3 linked regions of the Acuticoccus sp. I52.16.1 genome follow. The protein of the gene in region 1 interacts with the protein of each later gene in a pairwise test. Links are inferred from orthologs where the notes say so. Each region holds a gene or a part of one and is shown in the gene's direction. Other genes may lie near its edges.

Region 1 (3,034 bases):
CTCGTAGGTCGCCGCGATCCGCAACGCGTCGACCGGCAGGTAGGTCCGCTTCGGATCGCCGATGAGGACGTCCGCGCCGTCCGCCTTGGCGCGGTGCAGGAAGGCGAGGGCGCGTTCGGCGAGCGGGCGCTCGTAGAAGATGTCGCCCGCCAGGACCACGTCGGCCTCGGCCGTGCCGCCCAGGAGGTCACCCGCGACGATCTCGACCGCAACCTCGTTCAGCGCCGCGTTGAGGCCGATCGCGTCCAGCGCGAAGGCGTCGATCTCGTTGGCGCGGACGCTGTGCGCTCCGGATCGCGCCGCGGCGATCGCCACCAACCCCCCGCCCGCGCCGATGTCGAGCACGCGCCGGCCGGCGACCAGGGCCGGATTGTCGATCAGGTAGCGCGCCAGCGCCTGCCCGCCGGCCCAGGCGAAGGCCCAGAAGGGCGGCGGCAAGCCCTCCTCGCCGAGCTTCTCCTCGGTCTTGTGCCACAACGGCAGCGCCTCGTCGGCGAGGTGCAGGCGCACCTCGGGCACGTGCGTGGCCGCACTCACCGCCGTGTTGGCGCGAATGAAAGCAATCCGATCCATCGATGTTCGACACTCCGCAGCGCGCGCGTCCATTGCGAACCTCCGCCGGGCGGCGCCCGCGCGAGCGCCGCCGTCTCGTCGTCCGGGATCGGGGGGAGAGCGGCGCCGGTCAGCGCCCGGCCATCTCCAGGATCGCCGCCCACTCTTCCTCGGTGACGGGCTGCACCGAGAGGCGGGAGTTCTTGATCAGCGCCATCTCCGCCAGCGCCGGCTCCTCTTTCACTTCGGCCAGCGTTACCGGCCGTTGGAGCGGGTTGTCGGCGGCGATGTCGACGCATTCCCAGGTACCGCTCGCGTCGGTCGAATCGGGGTGGGCGGTCTTCACCACCTTGACCGTGCCGACGATCTCCTTGGCGTTCACCGAGTGGTAGAAGAAGCCTTTGTCGCCCTTCTTCATCTCACGCATCTGGTTGCGCGCCATGTAGTTGCGCACGCCGTCCCACTCCGTGCCGGTCTGCCCCGCGGCGACCTGGTCGTCCCAACTCCATGTCCCCGGCTCGGACTTGAACAGCCAATAGCGCATCACGGTCCTCTCGTTTCGGCCCTGCGGATAAGGCGGCCACTATACAATGCAACTGCTTTTTCTTTAGGCACGCCCGTTGTACACCATGCGGGCAGAAGGGGGCCTAGCGGTTGGCACGGCTTTTGAAGGGCACCGGTGTTGACCGCCGTTGGGCACCCATCAGCTCACGGGGGAGATATAGGGAATGCCAATGAAAATTGTGATGGCGATCATCAAGCCGTTCAAGTTGGATGAGGTGCGTGATGCACTGTCATCCATCGGCGTCGCCGGGCTGACGGTGACTGAAGTGAAGGGCTACGGGAGGCAGAAGGGTCATACCGAAGTCTACCGTGGTACCGAGTATGCCGTGAGCTTCCTGCCGAAGCTCAAGATCGAAGTCGCCGTCCCGGAGGAGATGACGCCGCGCGTCATCGAAGCCATCCAGACAAGCGCCAAGACCGGCCAGATCGGCGACGGCAAGATCTTCGTCTACACGCTCGACAACGCGGTTCGCGTGCGCACGGGCGAAGTGGACTCCGAAGCCCTCTAAGAACCCATTCATCGCGGACAGCACAGCCACATGAAGAATTCAATGCTCCTGAAGATCGCCGGAGCGGGCCTCGCGCTCGCGCTCTCGGCGACGACCGTGTGGGCGAAGGCCGACACGACGATGCAGCCCCTCGCGGAGCCTGCGCCGATTCTGCTGGCGCAAGCCGACAGCACGACCACGACCACGACGCCGGCCGAAACCACCACCGAATCGACGACCGAATCGGTCGGCGAGGCGGTCGGTCAGGCCGCCGAGACCGTTGCCGACGAGGCCGAGAAGGCCGTCGACGCGGTGGCCCAGGCCATCCCGACGGACGGTGAGGAGGGCAGCCCGAAAGAGCCGACCGCCGCCAGCCAGGACGCCGCTCCGGCTGCCGCCGCGCCGGCCGAGTCGTCCGACGTGCCCTATATCTTCAACACCCTCCTGTTCCTCATGGCCGGTTTCCTGGTCATGTTCATGGCCGCGGGCTTCGCCATGCTCGAGGCCGGCCTCGTCCGTTCCAAGAACGCGGCGATGCAGTGCCTGAAGAACCTCGCGCTCTACGCCATCGCCGGCATCATGTTCTGGCTCATCGGCTACAACCTCATGTACGAGGGGGTCGACACCGCCAACAACATCCAGGCGCTCGCCAACTACATGGGCACGTTCTCCGTGAAGACGTTCCCGGCGCCGGATGCCGACACGGGTGACTACTCCGCCTATTCCGACTGGTTCTTCCAGATGGTGTTCTGCGCCACGACCTGCTCGATCGTGTCGGGCACCGTCGCCGAGCGCATGCGTCTCTGGCCGTTCCTGATCTTCTGCGTCTTCCTGACCGGCATCCTCTACCCGATCACCGGGTCCTGGGAGTGGGGCACGGGCTGGCTCGACCAGATGGGCTTCTCCGACTTCGCCGGCTCCACGCTGGTGCACTCGGTCGGCGGCTGGGCCGCTCTCGCCGGCGCTCTCGTCGTCGGTGCGCGTGCCGGTAAGTTCGGCGCCAACGGCGTGATCCACCCGATGCCGGGCTCGTCGATCCCGCTCGCCACACTGGGTACCTTCATCCTGTGGCTGGGCTGGTTCGGCTTCAACGGCGGCTCGCAGCTCGCGCTGGGCACGCAGGTCGACGCCTCCTCCGTGGCCAAGATCTTCGTGAACACCAACACGGCGGCCGCCGCAGGCGTGATCGTGACGATCTTCCTGACGCAGATCTTCTACCGCAAGGTGGACGTCACGATGGCCATGAACGGCGCTCTCGCCGGTCTGGTCTCGATCACCGCGGAGCCGCTCGCTCCGTCGATGGCCTCGGCCGCCCTCATCGGCGGTATCGGTGGCCTGATCGTGGTGATCTTCGTGCCGCTGCTCGACAAGATGCGCATCGACGACGTGGTCGGCGCCATCCCGGTCCACCTGGTCGCCGGTATCTGGGG
Region 2 (3,505 bases), 330 kb from region 1 along the record:
CTGACCGGCGCCGCCGGCTTCGCCCGCTACGAGGTGTCCAACCACGCCCGCCCCGGCGGCGAGGCGAAGCACAACCTCGTCTACTGGCGGGGCGGCACGTACGTCGGCATCGGCCCGGGCGCGCACGGCCGGATCGACGCGGCGGGCGTGCGCACCGCGACCTCCACCCACAAGCTGCCCGAGACGTGGCTCGCCGCCGTCGAGGCGGACGGGCACGGGCTGGAGGCTCGCGAGCCGCTGGACGCCGCCGCGCAGGGCGACGAATACCTCCTGATGGCGCTGCGGCTCTCCGAGGGGCTCGACCTCGACGCCTACGCCCGCCGCGCCGGCGCCCCGCTGGACGAGGACCGCGTCGCCACGCTCGCCGCCAGCGGCTTCCTCGCCCGCGACGGGCGCCGCATCCGCGTGCCGGACACCGCGCGGCTCCTCACCAACGCCGTGGTGCGGGAGCTCGCCGCATGATCGCCGCCGCCACTCCGACGCCGGAGGCCCTCGCCGCCGAGCTGGAAGCCCTCTTCCTCGCCCACGACGAGAGCTACACCAAGGCGCGTCCGGCGCTGCTCGCCCGCCTGAAGGAGGCGCGCGCCACCGCGCTGAAGGCCTGCTCCGACGCGCTGGAGACCACCAAGTCCGGCACCAAAGCGGCCAAGGTGCTGGCCGGCGGGCAGGACGCGATCATCCAGGCGTTCTACATCTTCGCCGCCGAGCACCTCTATCCGACCGCCAACCCCTCGGTCGCGGAAAAGCTCGCCGTCATCGCCACCGGCGGCTACGGCCGCGGCCTGCTGGCGCCGGGCTCGGACATCGACCTCCTCTTCCTCTATCCCTACCGGCCGACGCCGTGGACCGAGTCCATGGTCGAGACGATCCTCTACATGATGTGGGATCTGGGCCTGAAGGTCGGCCACGCCGCCCGCTCGATCGACGAGTGCGTCAAGCTCGCCCGGACCGACGTCACGATCCGCACCGCACTGCTGGAGTGCCGCCTCATCATCGGCGACGAGCAGCTCGCCGAGCAGCTCTACCAGCGCTTCGACCAGGCGGTCGTGCGCGGCACCGGCAAGAAGTTCATCGCCGCCAAGCTCGACGAGCGGGACGAGCGCCACCGCCGCCAGGGCCAGACGCGCTATCTCGTCGAGCCCAACGTCAAGGAAGGCAAGGGCGGCCTCAGGGACCTGCAAACCCTGTTCTGGATCGCCAAGTACTTCTACCGCGTGCGCTCGGAGGCGGAGCTGGTCGGCAAGGGCGTGTTCTCGGCCAAGGACTACCGCCTGTTCCGCAAGTGCGACGACTTCCTGTGGTCGGTGCGGTGCCACCTGCACCTCCTCACCGGCCGCGCCGAGGAGCGACTGACGTTCGACCTGCAACGCGAGATCGCCCAGCGCCTCGGCTACTCGCCGCGGCCGGGCCTGTCGGACGTCGAGCGGTTCATGAAGCACTACTTCCTGGTCGCCAAGGACGTCGGCGACCTGACGCGCATCCTCTGCGCCGGGCTCGAAGCGCAGCACGCCGTGCAGCCGATCGGCCTGTCGCGGATGATGCGCACCCTCACCGGCACGACGACACGTGTCCTGGACGAGAACTTCGCCGCCGAGCATGACCGGGTGATCCTCGCCAACCCCAACGCCTTCGCCGAGGATCCGGTGAACATGCTGCGGGTGTTCGCGGTGGCCGACGCCAACAACCTGCGCCTCCACCCCAACCTCCTCTTCCAGATGCGCCGCTCGCTGAAGCTCATCAACGCGGACGTGCGCACCGACGAGGACGCCAACCGCATCTTCGTGCACCTCCTGTGCGACGCGCACGACCCCGAGACGCTGCTCCGGCTGATGAACGAGACGGGCGTGCTGGGCGCCTTCGTCCCCGACTTCGGCAAGATCGTCGCGATGATGCAGTTCAACATGTACCATTCGTACACGGTGGACGAGCACCTCATCCGGTCGGTCGGGCTGCTGTCACGGATCGAGCGCGGCCGCGTCGAGCAGGACCACCCGCTCGCCTCGCACCTCATCTCCACCGTGCACAACCGCCGTGCGCTCTACGTCGCGGTCTTCCTGCACGACATCGCCAAGGGCCGGCCGAAGGACCACTCCATCGAAGGCGGGCGCATCGCTCGGCGGCTGTGCCCGCGGCTGGGGCTGACGCCGGCCGAGACCGACCTCGTCGCGTGGCTCATCGAAGAGCATCTCACGATGTCGATCACCGGGCAGTCGCGCGACCTGTCGGATCCGAAGACGATCGAGGATTTCGCCGTCAAGGTGCAGAGCTTCGAACGGCTCAAGCTGCTGGAAATCCTCACCGAGGCGGACATCGCGGCCGTGGGTCCCAACGTGTGGAACGGCTGGAAGTCGACCCTCCTGCACACCCTGTTCGACGAGACCGAGGCGGTCATCGCCGCGCGCCACACGCGGCGCCCGCGCCAGGCCCGCATCGCCGCCTCCAAGGACGCCTTCGCCCAGCGCGCGACCGGGGTCCTCACCCCGGCGCAGCGCGACGAGTGGCTGAAGATGCACGCCGGTCCCTACTGGATCCGCGTCGGCGCCGACGATGCGCTCTACCACGCGAGCCTGTGGGCCAAGGGCACCAAGGGCGATGTCTGCATCGGCTGCCGGGTGATCGACACGACGACCACCGAGGTGACCCTCATCGCCCCGGACGAGGACAAGCTTCTCACCGTCGTCGCGGCGGCGTGCGCGGCCGTTCAGGCTTCCGTCAGGTCGGCGGAAATATTCACGACCAACGACGCGATGGCGCTGGACGTGTTCCACATCCGGCCCCTGTCGGACGACCTGATGGACGAGGAAGCGCGGGTGCAGCGGATCGGTCAGATGGTGCGGGACGCCCTGTCCGGCCGGGCCCCTGTGCCGCGTCCGCCCGAACGGCAGTTGCGCCCGGTGCGGCAGAAGGCGTTCAACCACCCGACCGACGTGATCGTCGCCAACGACTGGTCCAAGGGCTACACCGCGATCGAGGTCTCCGGCCTCGACCGGCCGGCCCTCTTCCGCGATCTCGCCGACGCTCTCCTCGCGCTCGACCTCAACGTGCGCTCGGCCCAGCTCGCGACGTTCGGCGAGCGGGTGGTCGACGTCTTCTACGTGACCGGTCCCGAGGGCGGTCAGATCACCAATCCGGAGCTGCGCGCCCAGATCGTCGAGCAGCTTCGCCAGGCCTACGACAACTCGCCCTCCGCTTCGGCGCTGACGGCGGCTTAGGAGAGGATCCCCCCATGAGCCTCCTCAGAAATTTCGCGACCGTGGGCGGCTACACCGCCGCGTCGCGCATTCTGGGGTTCGGCCGCGACATCCTCATCGCCGCGGCCCTCGGCGCCGGTCCTATCGCCGACGCATTCTTCGTCGCCTTCAAGCTGCCCAACCTCTTCCGCCGGCTGTTCGCGGAAGGGGCGTTCAACTCGGCCTTCGTGCCGATCCTGTCGCGGGCGCGGGCCGAGGATGGGCCGGAGGGGGGCGACCGGTTCGCATCCTCGGTGCTGTCGTGGCTGCTCCTC
Region 3 (3,150 bases), 1.9 Mb from region 1 along the record:
ACAGGTTTTCCCCTCAAGGGTCGAACACGGACTTGCCAACTTTGGTGTCATGGTCAAAAGATGAGCACCGTGAGGCCTCAGAGGTGCCCAACCGAACATGAATGAATGTGCCGTCGGCAACGTCCCCCTTTCGGGTCGCGCGATTCTGGCGCCGATGTCGGGCGTCAGCGACTGGCCGTTCCGCCAGCTCGCCGCCCGCTTCGGCGCCGGCCTCGTCATCAGCGAGATGGTGGCGAGTGACCGTCTCGTGGCACGCGAGGCCGAGGCGCGCCTCAAGCTGGAGGGCGACGGGCTGGCGATCCACTGCGTCCAACTCGCCGGCTGCCGGCCGGAGGACCTCGCCGAGGCGGCGAAGATCGCCGAAGGCGCCGGCGCCCACATCATCGACATCAACATGGGCTGCCCGGCCAAGCGTGTCGTCGGCGGGTGGGCCGGCTCGGCGCTGATGCGCGACCCGGTGCACGCGGCGAGCCTCGTCGCGGCGACGGTGCGGGCGGTGCGTGTCCCCGTGACGGTCAAGATGCGGCTCGGCTACGACCGTGCGACGCTGACCGCGCCCGAGCTCGCCCGCCGCGCGGTCGACGCCGGGGCCGAGGCGATCACCGTCCACGGCCGCACCCGCTGTCAGCGCTATACCGGCGCGGCCGACTGGCGCGCGATCGCCGCCACGCGCGCGGCCGTTTCCGTCCCGCTGGTCGCCAACGGCGACATTCGCGACACCGAGACCGCCCGCGCCGCGCTGGCCCTGAGCGGGGCGGACGCGGTGATGATCGGCCGCGCGGCGCTGGGCGCGCCGTGGCTCCCCGGCGTCGTCGCCGCCGACCTCGCCGGCCGGCCCCGGCCCGCGGTTCCGCGCACACCGGCCGCGATCGGCGCCCTGGCGCGCGAGCACGCCGAGCTGCTCCTCGCCCACGCCGGCCCGGTCCTCGGTCTCCGGCTGATGCGCAAGCACACCGCGGCCTACGCCGAGCACGTCGCTGCCCCGCCCGCCTCACGCAAAGCCGCGCTCACCGCGGAGGATCCGGCCATGGCCCTCAAAGCGCTCGACCACCTGTTCGCCGCCGCCGACGCGCCGACGCTCCAGGTCGCGGCATGACCGCCGCCGCACGCCGCGTCACGCCGGCGGCCATCCTCAACGCGCTGCCGCACGCCATCGTCGTGTTGGGGCCGGACGACGAGATCATCTCCGCCAACGACGCCGCGGAGGCCTTCTTCGGCGCCTCGCTGGCGCACCTGCAGAAGAAGCCGCTGGACCGCTTCGTGCCGTTCGGCAGCCCGCTGCTGTCGCTGCCGGCGAAGGTGCGGCAGGCGGGCGCGGGGCTGGTGGAGTATCGTGTCGACCTCTCCTCGCCGCGCCTCGGCCAGGGGCAGGTCCTCGATATCCACGCCATGCCGCTGCCGGAAGATCCGCAGATGGTGGTGCTCACCCTCGACCGCCCGTCGATGGCCGACAAGATCGACCGCACGCTGACCTCCCGTGCCGCGGCGCGCTCGGTGACGGGCCTCGCGGCGATGCTGGCGCACGAGATCCGCAACCCGCTGTCGGGCATCCGCGGCGCGGCGCAGCTCATCGAGCCGACGCTGGGCGAGGACGACCGCGCGCTCGCCCGCCTGATCATGTCCGAGACCGACCGGGTGGTGAAGCTGGTCGACCGGATGGAGGTCTTCGGCGACGCGCGGCCGGTGCAGCGTGCCCCCGTCAACATTCACACCGTGCTCGACCACGTCGAGCGGCTGGCGACGTCCGGCTTCGCGCGGCACCTCGAGATCCGCAAGGCGTACGACCCCTCGCTGCCCCCGGTCCACGCCAACCATGATCAGCTGATCCAGGTGTTCCTCAACCTCGTCAAGAATGCCTCGGAGGCGCTGGCGGACCAGGAGGGCGGCGTCATCACGCTGACGACGGCGTTCAAGCCGGGCATGCGCGTCGCCGCTCCCGGCTCGCCGCACAAGGTGTCACTGCCGCTGGAATTCTGCGTGAAAGACAACGGGCCGGGCGTCCCGGAGGACCTCGTTCCGCATCTATTCGAACCGTTCGTGACGACGAAGACCAACGGGACGGGCCTCGGCCTCGCCCTGGTGGCGAAGATCGTCGGCGATCACGGCGGCGTCATCGAGATCGATTCGAATGCCGGCACCACGGTCCGCGTCCTGATGCCCGCCTACGAAGGAAGTGAGAGAGTGAGCCAATGAGTGGCACGATCCTGGTCGCAGACGACGATGGCGCGATCCGCACGGTTCTCAATCAGGCGCTGTCCCGCGCCGGCTTCGACGTCCGCTGCACATCCAACGCCGCGACCTTGTGGAACTGGATCGACCAGGGCGAGGGCGATCTCGTCATCACCGACGTCATCATGCCCGACGAGAACGCCTTCGAGCTGTTGCCGCGGGTGAAGAAGCGCCGGCCGGACCTGCCGGTGGTGGTGATCTCGGCGCAGAACACGTTCATGACCGCGATCCGCGCCTCCGAGCGGGGCGCCTACGAATACCTGCCCAAGCCCTTCGATCTGAAGGAGCTGATCAACGTCGTCGGCCGCGCGCTCAGCGAGCCGCGGGGCAAGGCGCCGGAGCGCATCCATCCGAGCGCGGACGGCGAGCCGATGCCGCTGGTGGGCCGCTCGGCCGCCATGCAGGACATCTACCGCGTGCTGGCGCGGCTGATGCAGACGGACCTCACGGTGCTGATCCATGGCGAGTCGGGCACCGGCAAGGAGCTGGTCGCCCGCGCGCTGCACGACTACGGCAAGCGCCGCAAGGGGCCGTTCGTGGCGATCAACATGGCCGCGATCCCCAAGGAGCTGATCGAGGCGGAGCTGTTCGGCTACGAGAAGGGCGCCTTCACCGGCGCCACCTCGCGCCACGCCGGCCGGTTCGAGCAGGCCGAGGGCGGGACGCTCTTCCTGGACGAGATCGGCGACATGCCGATGGAGGCGCAGACGCGGCTCCTGCGCGTCTTGCAGGAGGGCGAATATACCACCGTGGGCGGCCGCGCGCCGATCCGCACCAACGTGCGCATCGTCGCCGCGACCAACCGCGACCTGCGGCAGTGGATCGGTCAGGGCCTCTTCCGCGAGGACCTTTATTTCCGCCTCAACGTGGTGCCGCTGCGCCTGCCGCCGCTGCGCGAGCGCAAGGAGGATATCGCCGACC

The links.
Region 2: the proteins of MRB58_RS11725 (region 1) and MRB58_RS10170 interact in binary tests that used the Escherichia coli proteins (3 or more experiments, as listed by UniProt). The link is inferred for Acuticoccus sp. I52.16.1 from one-to-one orthologs.
Region 3: the proteins of MRB58_RS11725 (region 1) and MRB58_RS03120 interact in binary tests that used the Escherichia coli proteins (3 or more experiments, as listed by UniProt). The link is inferred for Acuticoccus sp. I52.16.1 from one-to-one orthologs.

What each region holds. Positions count from the first base shown.
Region 1 is NZ_CP094828.1:2,582,261-2,585,294, forward strand. What follows is about bases 73-2,955. They hold MRB58_RS11725 (P-II family nitrogen regulator), read left to right. Parts: upstream 73-1,286; coding sequence 1,287-1,625; downstream 1,626-2,955. Other genes in these bases: MRB58_RS11715 (methyltransferase), read right to left, coding at 73-573; MRB58_RS11720 (EVE domain-containing protein), read right to left, coding at 683-1,096; MRB58_RS11730 (ammonium transporter), read left to right, coding at 1,668-2,955. In the rest of the region: more of MRB58_RS11715, read right to left, coding at 1-72; more of MRB58_RS11730, read left to right, coding at 2,956-3,034. UniProt on the Escherichia coli protein: Involved in the regulation of nitrogen metabolism. Regulates the activity of its targets by protein-protein interaction in response to the nitrogen status of the cell.
Region 2 is NZ_CP094828.1:2,249,821-2,253,325, reverse strand. What follows is about bases 59-3,412. They hold MRB58_RS10170 ([protein-PII] uridylyltransferase), read left to right. Parts: upstream 59-458; coding sequence 459-3,212; downstream 3,213-3,412. Other genes in these bases: murJ (murein biosynthesis integral membrane protein MurJ), read left to right, coding at 3,227-3,412; hemW (radical SAM family heme chaperone HemW), read left to right, coding at 59-462. Also shown: more of hemW, read left to right, coding at 1-58; more of murJ, read left to right, coding at 3,413-3,505.
Region 3 is NZ_CP094828.1:691,916-695,065, reverse strand. The notes cover bases 144-3,142. They hold MRB58_RS03120 (nitrogen regulation protein NR(II)), read left to right. Parts: upstream 144-1,092; coding sequence 1,093-2,193; downstream 2,194-3,142. Other genes in these bases: ntrC (nitrogen regulation protein NR(I)), read left to right, coding at 2,190-3,142; dusB (tRNA dihydrouridine synthase DusB), read left to right, coding at 144-1,096. Also shown: more of dusB, read left to right, coding at 98-143; more of ntrC, read left to right, coding at 3,143-3,150.